2 regions of the Cellulosimicrobium sp. TH-20 genome follow, and region 1 is predicted to be linked to the other one. Evidence: riboswitches for the same ligand, from Rfam matches in the RefSeq annotation. Region 1 holds a riboswitch; the other holds the start of a gene.
What was found. A riboswitch is a leader RNA that binds a small molecule or an ion and turns the genes downstream of it on or off. The one in region 1 is predicted to bind thiamine pyrophosphate.

Region 1 (5,720 bases):
ACGCGTGGTGCACGGCGGTCCAGGCGGAGTGGCCCAGGTCGACGTCGTCGTCCTCACCGGTCGGCTTGAACAGCGGCGCGTCGACGATCCAGACGAACGCCCACGCGTCGTCGTCGATCTGACCCGTCCGCTTCGCGATCTCCTGGCGCGCGGCGCCGAGCAGGGCGCGCGAGTCCGACGTCTTGCCCGCGGCGAAGAACACGGCGTCCCCCGGCTGCGCGCCGGTCGCCTCGCGCAGGCCCTCACGCTCGGCGTCGGACAGGTTCTTCGCGACGGGGCCGCCGAGCGTGCCGTCCTCGCCGAACGTCACGTACGCGAGGCCGCGAGCGCCGCGCTGCTTGGCCCACTCCTGCCACGCGTCGAACTGGCGGCGCGGCTGCGAGGCCCCGCCGGCCATGACGACGGCGCCGACGTACTCGGCCTGGAACACGCGGAACGGGGTGTCCTGGAAGTAGTCCGTGAGCTCGACGAGGGGGTTGCCGAACCGGAGGTCGGGCTTGTCGGACCCGTACAGCCGCATGGCGTCGTGGAAGGTCATGCGCGGGATGGGCGTCGGGATCGTGTACCCGATGAGCTCCCACAGCGCGACGAGGATCTTCTCGGCGAGCGCGATGACGTCGTCCTGCTCGACGAAGCTCATCTCGACGTCGAGCTGCGTGAACTCCGGCTGGCGGTCCGCACGGAAGTCCTCGTCGCGGTAGCAGCGCGCGATCTGGTAGTAGCGCTCCATGCCCGCGACCATGAGGAGCTGCTTGAAAAGCTGGGGCGACTGCGGCAGCGCGTACCAGGACCCGGGCGCGAGGCGCGCGGGCACGAGGAAGTCGCGCGCGCCCTCGGGCGTCGAGCGGGTGAGCGTCGGCGTCTCGATCTCGACGAACTCCTCGGCGTCGAGCACGCGGCGTGCGGCCTGGTTCGCCTTGGCGCGCAGGCGCAGGGCGTGCGCGGGGGCGGGCCGGCGCAGGTCGAGGTAGCGGTGCTTGAGGCGCGCCTCCTCGCCGATCGTCTCGGTGTCCGCGAGCGCCGTCGAGACCTGGAACGGCAGGGCCTCGGAGGTGTTGAGCACGACGACGTCGGTCGCGACGACCTCGATCTCGCCCGTGGGCAGGGACGGGTTCTCGTTCCCGTCGGGGCGGCGCGAGACCTCGCCCGTGACCTGGAGGACGAACTCGTTGCGCAGCGGGTGCGCGACGGCCTCGTCGCGGATGACGACCTGGGCGATGCCGGAGGCGTCGCGCAGGTCGATGAAGGCGACGCCGCCGTGATCGCGCCGACGGTCGACCCAGCCCGTGAGGGTGACGGTCTGACCGGTGTGCTCGGCCCGCAGTGAGCCGGCCGTTCGGGTGCGCAGCACGGAGGGTTCCTTCCAGGTGGGCGGTGGGGGGGTCGCGCTCCCGGAGCGGGGGCGCGTCCGCTGAAGTCTAGTGCGGGCGGGCGGGCGGCTCGACCGGATACCTCCGACCGGAGGCGGCCGACGGTCCGCTCTCGACCGGCGGGGGCGACCGGATACCGTGGCGGTGCCGCCGCGACGTCCCGTGGCGGCACCGCCGGGACCGGCGCGGCGCCTGCGGGCGCGCACGGGCCGACCGGCCGCGGCAGGGCCGTCCGGCCCGCCGCCCGCACGAAGGAGGGTGACCCGTGGCACGCACCATCGCGACGAACCGGCGCGTCGAGCGCGACGAGCTCGAGGAGTTCCTGCGCTCCCGGCACGACGGCGTCCTCGTCACCACCCGCGCCGACGGCCGCCCCCAGCTCAGCCCGGTCACGTACGGCGTCGACGACGCGGGTCGGGTCGTCGTGTCGACGTATCCGGAACGTGCCAAGGCGGTCAACGTGCGCCGCGACCCGCGCGCGTCGCTGCTGTCCCTGGGCGAGCGGTTCTCCGACCCGTGGGTGCAGGTCGACGGCGATGCGGAGGTGATCGACCTGCCCGAGTCGGTCGAGCCGCTCGTCGACTACTACCGCGCCGTCGGCGGCGAGCACCCGGACTGGGACGAGTACCGCGCCGCGATGGTCACCCAGGGCAAGTCGCTCGTGCGGCTGACGATCACGCGCTGGGGACCGGTGGCGACGGGTGGCTTCCCGGCGCGCCTCGCCGACGCCTGAGACAGGTCAGAACAGGACCTGCTCCACTCCCCCGCCGACGACGTCGAGCCCGCCGCCGTCCACCGGCATGCCCGCGAGCGCCCCGCCGTGGCCGTGGCGCGCGTCCTGCGGCGCCGGGTCGACGGCGAGGCTGCCGGCCGGGTAGGCGCCGTCCGTCGGCGGTCCTGACCGGCGTCGCCGGTCGCCGGGCTCGCCGCGGCGGAACCGCCCCTCGACGCCCGCGGGGCCGCGGTGCCCCGCGACGGCGAACCCGCGCGCCTCGAGCATCGGCCGCACCCGGTCCCACAGCCAGGACCGGTACGCCGTCGAGGCGTACGTGCCGCGGCCGTACACGCGCTCGTACCCGGGGACGAGCCGCGGGTGCTCGCGCGCGAGCCAGCCCATGTACCACTCGCGAGTGCCGGGCTTGAGGTGCAGCGGCAGCACCGTGACGCCGGTCGCGCCCGCGTCCTTGACGGCGTCGAGCAGCTCGGTGAGCGCGCGGGTCGAGTCGGTGAGCCACGGCAGCACGGGAGCGACCATGACGCCGCACGGCAGACCGGCCTCCCGGACCGTGCGGACGAGCTCGAGCCGCGCACGCGGCGAGGGCGTGCCCGGCTCCACGCTCGCCTGGAGCTCGGGGTCCAGGAGCGCGAGGGACACGCCGATCCCGACCTCGACGCGTGAGGCCGCGTCGACGAGCAGGGGCAGGTCGCGGCGCAGGAGCGTGCCCTTGGTCAGCACGGACAGTGGCGTGCCCGACCCGGCGAGCGCGTCGATGATGCCGGGCATGAGGCGGTAGCGACCCTCGGCGCGCTGGTACGGGTCGGTGTTGGTGCCGAGCGCGACGGCCTCGCGCGCCCAGGACGGGCGGGCGAGCTCGGCCCGCAGCACGTCGTCGACGTTGACCTTGACCACGACCTCCCGGTCGAAGTCCTCCCCCGCGTCGAGGTCGAGGTACTGGTGCGTGGGGCGGGCGAAGCAGTTGTGGCTCACGACCCCCGCGGCGACGAAGTCGCGCGTGCCGGTCGTGATGTCGACCAGCTCCGTCGTCTCCCCCGGCCCGTCGAGTGCTTCCAGGGAGTCGACCCGCAGCGCCTCGCCGCCGGTGACGTCCTGGCCGTCGAGGACGGGCCGCCCGTCCGCGAGCGCTGCAGCGCCCGGCCCGACGAGCACGTCGCCGAGCGCCAGGCGGGCACGGTGCCCGGCACCGCCGACGACGTGGCGCCACCCGCGCTCGGTGAGGAACCGGTGGTCGCCGCTCGCGACGAGGCGCGTGCCGTCGGCGAGGGTCACGCGGTAGGCGCGCTTGCGGGTGGTCCAGCGGTCGAGCACCCGGGTGCGCACGTAGCGCCGGTACGCGCCGTGCGGGGCGGTGCCGACGATCTCGTCGCCGACACGCAGCTCGCCGATCGGCCGTTGCGTGCCGTCGGCCAGCAGCACCGGGGTGGCGGGCGCGAGGCAGTAGGAGCACGCGTGGCTGCACCCGCGGTACGGGTTGACGGTCCACCGGAACGGCATGCGCGACATCGCCGGCACCTTGGACAGCGCGCTCTTGGCCGTGACCTCGTGGAACGTGATGCCCGCGAACTCGGGCGTGCGCACGCTGCGGACGAGGCCGACCCGCTCCAGCCCGGGGAGCGCGCCGTCGTCCGCGCCGAGCACCTGTCCGTCCCACCGCATCGCGCCATTCGAACAAACGTTCGAACGCGCTGTCAAGAACGGGTCAGCCGTCGGCGGACCACGCCTTGAGCAGCGCCAGGTTCCCGAGGGGGATGTGGTGGCCGATGCGCGGGTGGTCCAGCGCGACACCGACGACCCCGGCCGCGCCGAAGGACGCGACGTAGTCGATCGCCGCCGGCACGGGTACCCCGAGCAGCGGCACGGAGCCTGTCTCGTCGTCCGCCAGACCGAGCGCCCGGGCCGCCTCGTCCGCGCGCGCGGCGCTGCTGTAGAGGCAGATCATGGGCCCCTGGTCCGCAGCGACGGCGTACGGACGAGGCTGGTCCTCGGACCCCCGCGCGATGAAGAACCACGTGCCGAGGCGCACCGTCTGCCGCCACAGCGCGATCTGGGCCGACGTGTCGCCCGCGGGCGCGCTCCGCACGGCCTCGTCGAGGCGGTCCAGCTCGGCGACCGCGGCGGGGTCGTTGTCTCGGTTCATGCGGGCTGCCTCGTTCCTCGTGGTCGGAGCCCGTCCCCGGTCCGCGCGGGCGCCTCGTCGCCGTCACCTTCTCACGGCGGCCGGGCGTCCCGGTGGGTGAGACGCCGGGATTGTCCGGCGGGCGTCCAGGCCCTAGGGTCGGGCCGAACGCCCCCGGGGAGCGCACGAGCGCTGAGAGTGCAGGCCGGACACCCGTCCTCCTGCAGACCCGTGGAACCTGATCTGGTTCGTACCAGCGAAGGGAGCAGGGCGGACGTCACCGTCCCCTGCGCGCTCGTGCCCGCGCCCCGCGCGTGCCGTCCGCGCGGGGGCAGCGGTGGCGCGCCGTCGTGCACCCCTCGCCCCGGGGGCCCGACGGAGGGAACCGCATGACCGAGCCCCGCACCACGCCGCCCCGGGCGACCCCGCCCACCGCCACGTCCGACGGCCGGCCCGACGAGGCGCGCCCCGCGCCCGCCCCCCGGGACCGCGCCGTCGCCGCTCCCCCGAGCCGTGCCCGACGCCGCGGCCTCACCCTCCACGAGACGGTCCTCGTCGCCGTGCTGGGGGTCGTGTTCGGGTTCGTCTACTGGGCGTTCGTGCAGCTCTGGGCCCCGCTCCAGCTCGCCATGGGCCCGCTCGCGGACCTCGCCGCCAACGTGCTCGCGGGCGCGTGGATCGTCGTCGGCCCGCTCGCGACGTACATCGTGCGCAAGCCGGGCGTCGGCATCCTCACCGAGACGCTCGCGGCGCTCGTCGAGGTGGTCTTCCTCGCGTCGCCCGCCGGCCCGCTGCTCGTCCTCGTGGGGCTCGTCCAGGGCGTGGGTGCCGAGATCCCCTTCGCCCTCACCCGGTACCGCCGCTACGGCTGGTGGGTCTTCGTCGCGTCGGGCGTCAGCGCGGCGCTCGTCACGTACGCGTTCAACGCGGTCCGCTTCGGCTGGCTCGGGCAGGACTACGCGATGCTCCGGCTCGGCGTGCAGGTCGTCTCGTGCGTCGTGCTGTGCGGGATCGCGGCGCGCCTCCTCGGCGACGCCCTCGCCCGCACCGGCGCGCTCGACGCCTTCGCGATCGGGGCTGACCGCCGTGGCTGAGGCACCGACCGCCGCACCGGACGTCACGCCGGACGCCGTGCCCGGCGACCTGCCCGACGCCGTCGCCGCCGCCGGCCTGACCGTCACCGTGGGCCACGACGGCACGCGCGTGCTCGACGACCTCACCCTCACCGTCCCCGCGGGCACCGGGCTGCTCGTGCTCGGCCCCTCGGGCTGCGGGAAGTCCACGCTGCTGCGCGCGCTCGTCGGCGTCGTGCCCCACACGCTGCCGGGCTCCGTCGCGGGGGACCTCCGCGTGACGGGCGTCGACCCGCGCGACACGACCCCGGCGGCGCTCGCCGCGCGTGTCGGCCTCGTCCAGCAGCGGCCGGGCGACCAGCTCTGCCTCGCCCGCGTCGACGACGAGCTGCGGTTCGCGCTCGAGAACCGGGCCGCGGACC
Region 2 (5,720 bases), 1.2 Mb from region 1:
CGACGTTCCCCTCCGGCACCTACACCTTCGCGTGCTACTACGACGGGAACCGCATCGGCAGCTTCACGTGGACCGAGCACCTCAGCGCGGGCGGCTACGTCGACCTCGGGTGCATCCTGGGCAACCCGTACGGCACGCGGGCCACGGCCAAGGTCTACGTGACGATCAGCCCTGCACCGAGCGGCATCGTGGTCGAGCACCGGGACTGGCCCATCAGATAGCCCGGCGACGGCCGATCTGCCGTCGGCGAATGTGCCGACGGCAGATCGGCCTCCTCACGGGGCCCGGCCGGGCGCAGGGTGGTCGCATGACCACGCACCTGACCGGCCGACCCGCCGTCGGCGACCACCACCGGACCCCGCGCGCGGAGGCCGCCGCCCCGGCGGCCTCGTCGTTCGACGACCAGCTCACGACGCGCCTGCTCCACCAGCGCATCGTCGTCCTCGGCACGGCCGTGGACGACGCCGTCGCGAACCGCCTGTGCGCCCAGCTCCTCCTGCTCTCGGCGGAGGACCCGCGCGCGGACGTCGCGCTCTACGTCAACTCCCCCGGCGGCTCGGTGAGCGCCGGCCTCGCGATCTACGACACGATGCGGCTCATCCCCAACGACGTGTCGACCGTCGCGATGGGCTTCGCCGCGAGCATGGGCCAGTTCCTCCTGTGCGCGGGGACGCCGGGCAAGCGGTTCGCGCTGCCGCACGCGCGGATCATGATGCACCAGCCGTCGGCCGGGATCGGGGGCACCGCCGTCGACATCGCGATCCAGGCGGAGAACCTCGTGTACACCAAGGGGCTCATGCACCGGCTGCTCGCGGAGAGCACCGGGCAGTCCGTCGAGACCATCGCCGACGACTCCGACCGCGACCGTTGGTTCACGGCGCAGCAGGCGCTCGAGTACGGGATGGTCGACCGGATCGTCGAGAGCGTCGACGACGTCCGCCCCGCCCGCGCGGCCCGGAAGGTGGGTCTGTGATGGCGAGCTACACGATCCCGACCGTGGTCGAGCGCACGCCGCTGGGCGAGCGCGCGTTCGACGTCTTCTCCCGCCTGCTGTCCGAGCGCATCGTGTTCCTGGGCACCGAGATCGACGACGGCGTCGCGAACGTCGTCATGGCGCAGCTCCTGCACCTGGAGTCGGACGCCCCGGACCAGGAGATCGGGCTGTACATCAACTCCCCGGGCGGTTCCGCGACGGCGCTCATGGCGATCTACGACACGATGCAGTTCGTCCGCTGCGACGTCTCGACCATCTGCATGGGCCAGGCGGCCTCCGCCGCGGCCGTCCTGCTCGCGGCGGGCACGCCCGGCAAGCGGTTCGTGCTGGAGCACTCGCGCGTCCTGCTGCACCAGCCGTCGGGCGGCGGGGAGGGCACGATCTCGGACCTGTCGATCCAGGCCGAGGAGATCCTCCGGATCCGGTCCGAGACGGAGGAGGTGCTGGCGCGGCACACGGGCCAGACCGTGGAGCGCCTGCGCACCGACACCGACCGCGACCTGGTGCTCACCGCGCGCCAGGCCGTGGAGTACGGCGTCGCGGACGCCGTCGTCACCTCGCGCAAGCTCGCCGCGGCGGCGTGACGCCCGACCGCGGGGGTGACCCGGGCGTCGTCAGCCGCGTCGTCGGAACCACGACCGGCGGCGCGGCTCGGGGGTCGTCGTCTCCGCGGTCGACGGCTCGGGCACGGCCGGTTCCGGCGCCGCGGCCGCAGGCTCGGGCGCGGCCGGCTCCTCCGCCGGCGGCTCCGGGACGGTGAGCGCGGGCGCCGTCGGCGCCGAGGCGGCGGGGTCTGCCGCGGCCGGCTCCGACGCCGCGGCCTCGGGCTCCGCCGCTGCGGCCTCGAGCTCGGCAGCCAGGGGCGCGGCGGTCCGCCCGGACGACGCGGAGATGCCCGCAATCCGTCCGCGCTCGTCGAACCGCACGGTCACGGTGCCGTCGGGCACGTCCAGCACGACGGCGCCGGTCCCGTCCTCGACGGCCGGCAGGCCGCGCGCGCTCGCGTAGGACGCGACGGCGCGCCGGTGGTCGACGACCGTGACGGACAACAGCCCCTCGCTCAGCGTCCGCACGACGCGCGGCACGCTCGGGGCGGGCAGGGCGAGGTCGGCGTCGTCCAGGAGGAACCACGCCCGCGTGCCGCCGCCGACGGGGGCGCTGTAGTGGGCGAACGAGCCGGTCACGGCCTTGGCCGCGAGCGCGAGCCGGTGGGCGAGGTCGTCGGCGAGCGGGAGCTCCGGCTCGGCGGCCTCGCGCAGCCCGGTCCGGCGCGTGCTCTCGGCGGCGGTGAGCACGGCGTCGGGGAAGCCGTTGACGTTCTGCCACGCCCACATCCACGTGCCCGGCCCGGGCGCGGCCGTGCCGAGGAACTGGAGGCGGCACGTCGCGGTCCCGCCGTCGGGCGCGGTGAAGGTGAAGACCCCGGTGGTCAGGTCCGCGGCCCAGGCGTCGTCGCCGTGGAGGTCCGTCAGGTGGAGCTGGTGCTCGTGGGAGAGGAACGCGGCGTCGTCGACGAGGTCCTGGAGGGCCGGGACGTCCTGGGCTGCCGTGCCGTGCGCGGTCTGCGGCTCCGTCATGGACCGACGGTAGCGGCGCGCACGGCGCCCGGCCCCCGCACGACACGCGGTGCGACGGGACCGCCGCTCAGGCCGCGAGGAGCAGGACGTCGCCGGCGCGCGCCGTCGGACGTCGGAGCGTCTCGGCGACGGGGAGGTCCCGCACGGGCTCGCCCACCGGGGCGACGTGCCGTGGCGCGGAGAGGGCACCGCGCTCTCGCGCGGAGGACAGCACGCGGACGGGCGCGAGCGGCCGCAGCTCCTCGCCCGTGCGGGCGACGAGGTCGACGAGGCGCAGGCCGAGGGCGCCGCACACGGCGGCGAGGACCTCGGACGACGCCTCCTTGCGCCCGCGCTCCACCTCGGACAGGTAGGCGGTGGAGACGCGCGCGGCGGCCGCGACGTCGACGAGCGTGCGCCCCTGCGCGAGCCGCGCCCGCCGCAGGATCCCCCCGATGACGTGGCGCAGGAGGGGCTCCGCCCGTCCGCCCGCCCGGGAGCGGGGGCTCGGCGTCACCCCGTCCGGCACCACGTCCGGCAGCGTGCCCGGCACCGCGCTCGTCGCGTCCATGCGTTCACGCTACCCGCGGCCCACCCGGGTGCCGAGGCACCCGGGTGGGTATCTGCTGCTGGCGTAAGGCCGGGCGCACGGCGCGACGCCGGCCGCGCGCCCGGCCGGACGGGTCACCAGCGCTCGAGCGACCAGGCCATCTGCCAGAAGCGGATCTCGTGGCGGCAGCTCAGCTCGAACGCGCGCTCCATGCGCGCGCGCTCCGCCTCGCCCGCGTCCGCGGCGAGCGCGTCGAGGCGGGCGCGCAGGTCCGTGAGGACGTCCTCGGTGCGCTCGGCCGCGTAGAACTGCCACCAGCCCGCGAGCGGGTGGTCGTCGCCGAGGGCGCCGGGCGTCGTCTCGCGCTCGCCGAGCCAGAAGCGCCGCGCGGACCAGATGTAGGTCCACGGGCACGGCAGCAGCGCGGCGAGCAGCACGCCGAGCGAGTCGCGGCCGGCCGCCGTCATGTGGTCGACGTAGGCCTGCGCGCTGGGCGCGAGGCGGTGCGTCTGCGCCTCCTCGTACGTCACGCCGAGGAAGTCGCACATCGCGTGGTGCGCGTGCGACTCGTCGTCGAGGAGGAAGCCGGCCTTGTCGTGGAAGTAGGCCGCCCACGACCGGTCGGGCGCGAGGGCCATGCCGAGGCCGTAGCAGCGCAGGTAGGCCGTGAGGTACTGGTGGTCCTGGCCCACGTAGTGGCGGACCGCGGCGGGCTCGACGGAGCCGTCGCGCAGCCCGGCCAGGAAGGGGTGGTCGTAGAACGTCTCGAAGAGGTCCGCGTACCGGCGGGCGAGGTCGGCGGTGAAGCCGGTCTCCTCCTGCCGGACGAGCGCGGTCGGGTCGTCCGCGAGGACAGGGTTCAGGGTGATGGCAGCAGGCGTCGTCATGCCCACGTTCCTCCGCTCGTGCTAGCGAGATCAGGTTCGACGGGTCCGGGCGGCCGTACCGCTCGTCTCAGTCCCTCGGCCCGGGCCGTGGCCCGGGCGGGACGCCCCGCGTGGTTCGCGCCGACCCTAGCAAGGACGGCGCCGGTGCGGGAGCCCTCGCCACGGTGTGGGAATATAGTTGTAGCGACAACAAGTTGGAGAAGACATGACCACGAGCACGCCGGGCGCGCCGACCGACCGCCTCCTGTCCCCGTCCACGAGCATGGACGCCGTCACGCTGCGCGTGGGCGACCTCGAGCTCATGACCTCGTACTACACGGGCGCGTTCGCCCTCGCCCCGCTCGAGGAGCGGTCGCGCGGCGCCGAGGTGCACCGTGTGCTGGGCCGCGGCCGCACGCCCATGCTGCGCCTCGTGCACACGCCCGGGCTGCCGCCCGTCGACCCGCGCCAGGCCGGCCTGTTCCACACGGCCTTCCTGTTCGACGACGGCCCGAGCCTAGCCGCGACCGTCTACCGCGCCGCGCAGGACCGCCGCGGCACCTTCGTCGGGTCGAGCGACCACCTCGTCAGCGAGGCGTTCTACTTCACCGACCCCGAGGGCAACGGCGTCGAGCTCTACACCGACCGCCCCCGCGAGACGTGGGTGCGCGAGCACGGTCAGATCCTCATGACGACGACGTTCCTCGACCCGAACGCCTACCTGCGCACGCACCTCGACCAGGAGACGTTCGACGCCGGCCCCTCGCTCGCGGGCCGCGTCGGTCACGTGCACCTGCAGGTGGGCGACGTCGCGACCGCCCACGCCTTCTACGTCGACGCCGTCGGCTTCGAGGCGACGCTCACCGGGTACAGCGGGGCGCTCTTCGCGTCCGCGGGCGGGTACCACCACCACGTCGCGATGAACGTGTGGAACAGCGCGGGCGCCGGGCCCCGCGCCGCGAGCCTCGGGCTCGGCGACGTCGCCGTCACGGTGCCGGGCCGCGAGGACCTCGACGCGCTCGTCGCGCGCCTCCGTGCCCGCGGGCTGGAGCACGCGGACGACGGCCGCTCCGTCGTCGTGCACGACCCGTGGGGCACGCGCGTGACGCTGTCCGTCCCCGGCACCACGACCGAGGAGCTGCTCGCGCGCTGAGGCGCGGCGCCCCGGGCACGGGGCGCGCGGCCGGGGCACGAGGCGCACGATGGGAGGACCCGCCGAGCGCACCGAGGAGCGACCGTGTTCCGCAGCCTCTTCCCCGTCCTCACCGTGGCCGACCTCGACCGGTCCCTCGGCTTCTACCGCGACCTGCTGCGCGGGACGGTCGAGTACGCGTTCCCCGACGACGGCCCGCCCGTCTACGTGAGCGTGCGCGTGGGCCGGTCGCCGCTCGGGCTCGGGCAGGGCGACCCGCCTCCGGCGGACACCCGCGTCGTGCTGTGGGTGGACGTCGACGACTGCGACCGCGCCGTCGAGCACCTCGCGGCCGCGGGCGTGCCCGTCCTGGAGCCGCCCGCGGACCAGCCGTGGGGCGAGCGCGTCGCGCGCGTACAGGACCCGGACGGCACCGTCGTGATCCTCGGCCAGGAGGCCGCTCTCCCGGCCAAGCCGGAGGGCCCGACGGGGCTGTCCTAGCCCGGGGAGGCCTGGCGCCTCGGAGCCGACCGCCCGTCGGCATGGTGCCCCCACCGGGACTCGAACCCGGAACACGCCGGGTTTAAGCCGGCCGCCTCTGCCAGTTGGGCCATGGGGGCGC

Region 2: another riboswitch for thiamine pyrophosphate. It lies ahead of B8281_RS08300 (TenA family protein); the one in region 1 lies ahead of B8281_RS13535 (ECF transporter S component).

Annotation. Positions count from the first base shown of each region.
Region 1 is NZ_CP020857.1:3,050,327-3,056,046, forward strand. It holds gene aspS (aspartate--tRNA ligase) at 1-1,351, opposite strand, end outside; gene B8281_RS13520 (PPOX class F420-dependent oxidoreductase) at 1,636-2,103, shown strand; gene B8281_RS13525 (Rv2578c family radical SAM protein) at 2,110-3,765, opposite strand; gene B8281_RS13530 (hypothetical protein) at 3,809-4,246, opposite strand; TPP riboswitch at 4,391-4,509, shown strand; gene B8281_RS13535 (ECF transporter S component) at 4,615-5,319, shown strand; gene B8281_RS13540 (ABC transporter ATP-binding protein) at 5,312-5,720, shown strand, end outside.
Region 2 is NZ_CP020857.1:1,863,616-1,869,335, reverse strand. It holds gene B8281_RS08325 (Ig-like domain-containing protein) at 1-221, shown strand, start outside; gene B8281_RS08320 (ClpP family protease) at 308-973, shown strand; gene B8281_RS08315 (ClpP family protease) at 973-1,578, shown strand; gene B8281_RS08310 (DUF6882 domain-containing protein) at 1,609-2,571, opposite strand; gene B8281_RS20035 (helix-turn-helix domain-containing protein) at 2,639-3,121, opposite strand; gene B8281_RS08300 (TenA family protein) at 3,235-3,987, opposite strand; TPP riboswitch at 3,978-4,106, opposite strand; gene B8281_RS08295 (VOC family protein) at 4,193-5,119, shown strand; gene B8281_RS08290 (glyoxalase/bleomycin resistance/extradiol dioxygenase family protein) at 5,204-5,599, shown strand; tRNA gene B8281_RS08285 (tRNA-Leu) at 5,642-5,718, opposite strand.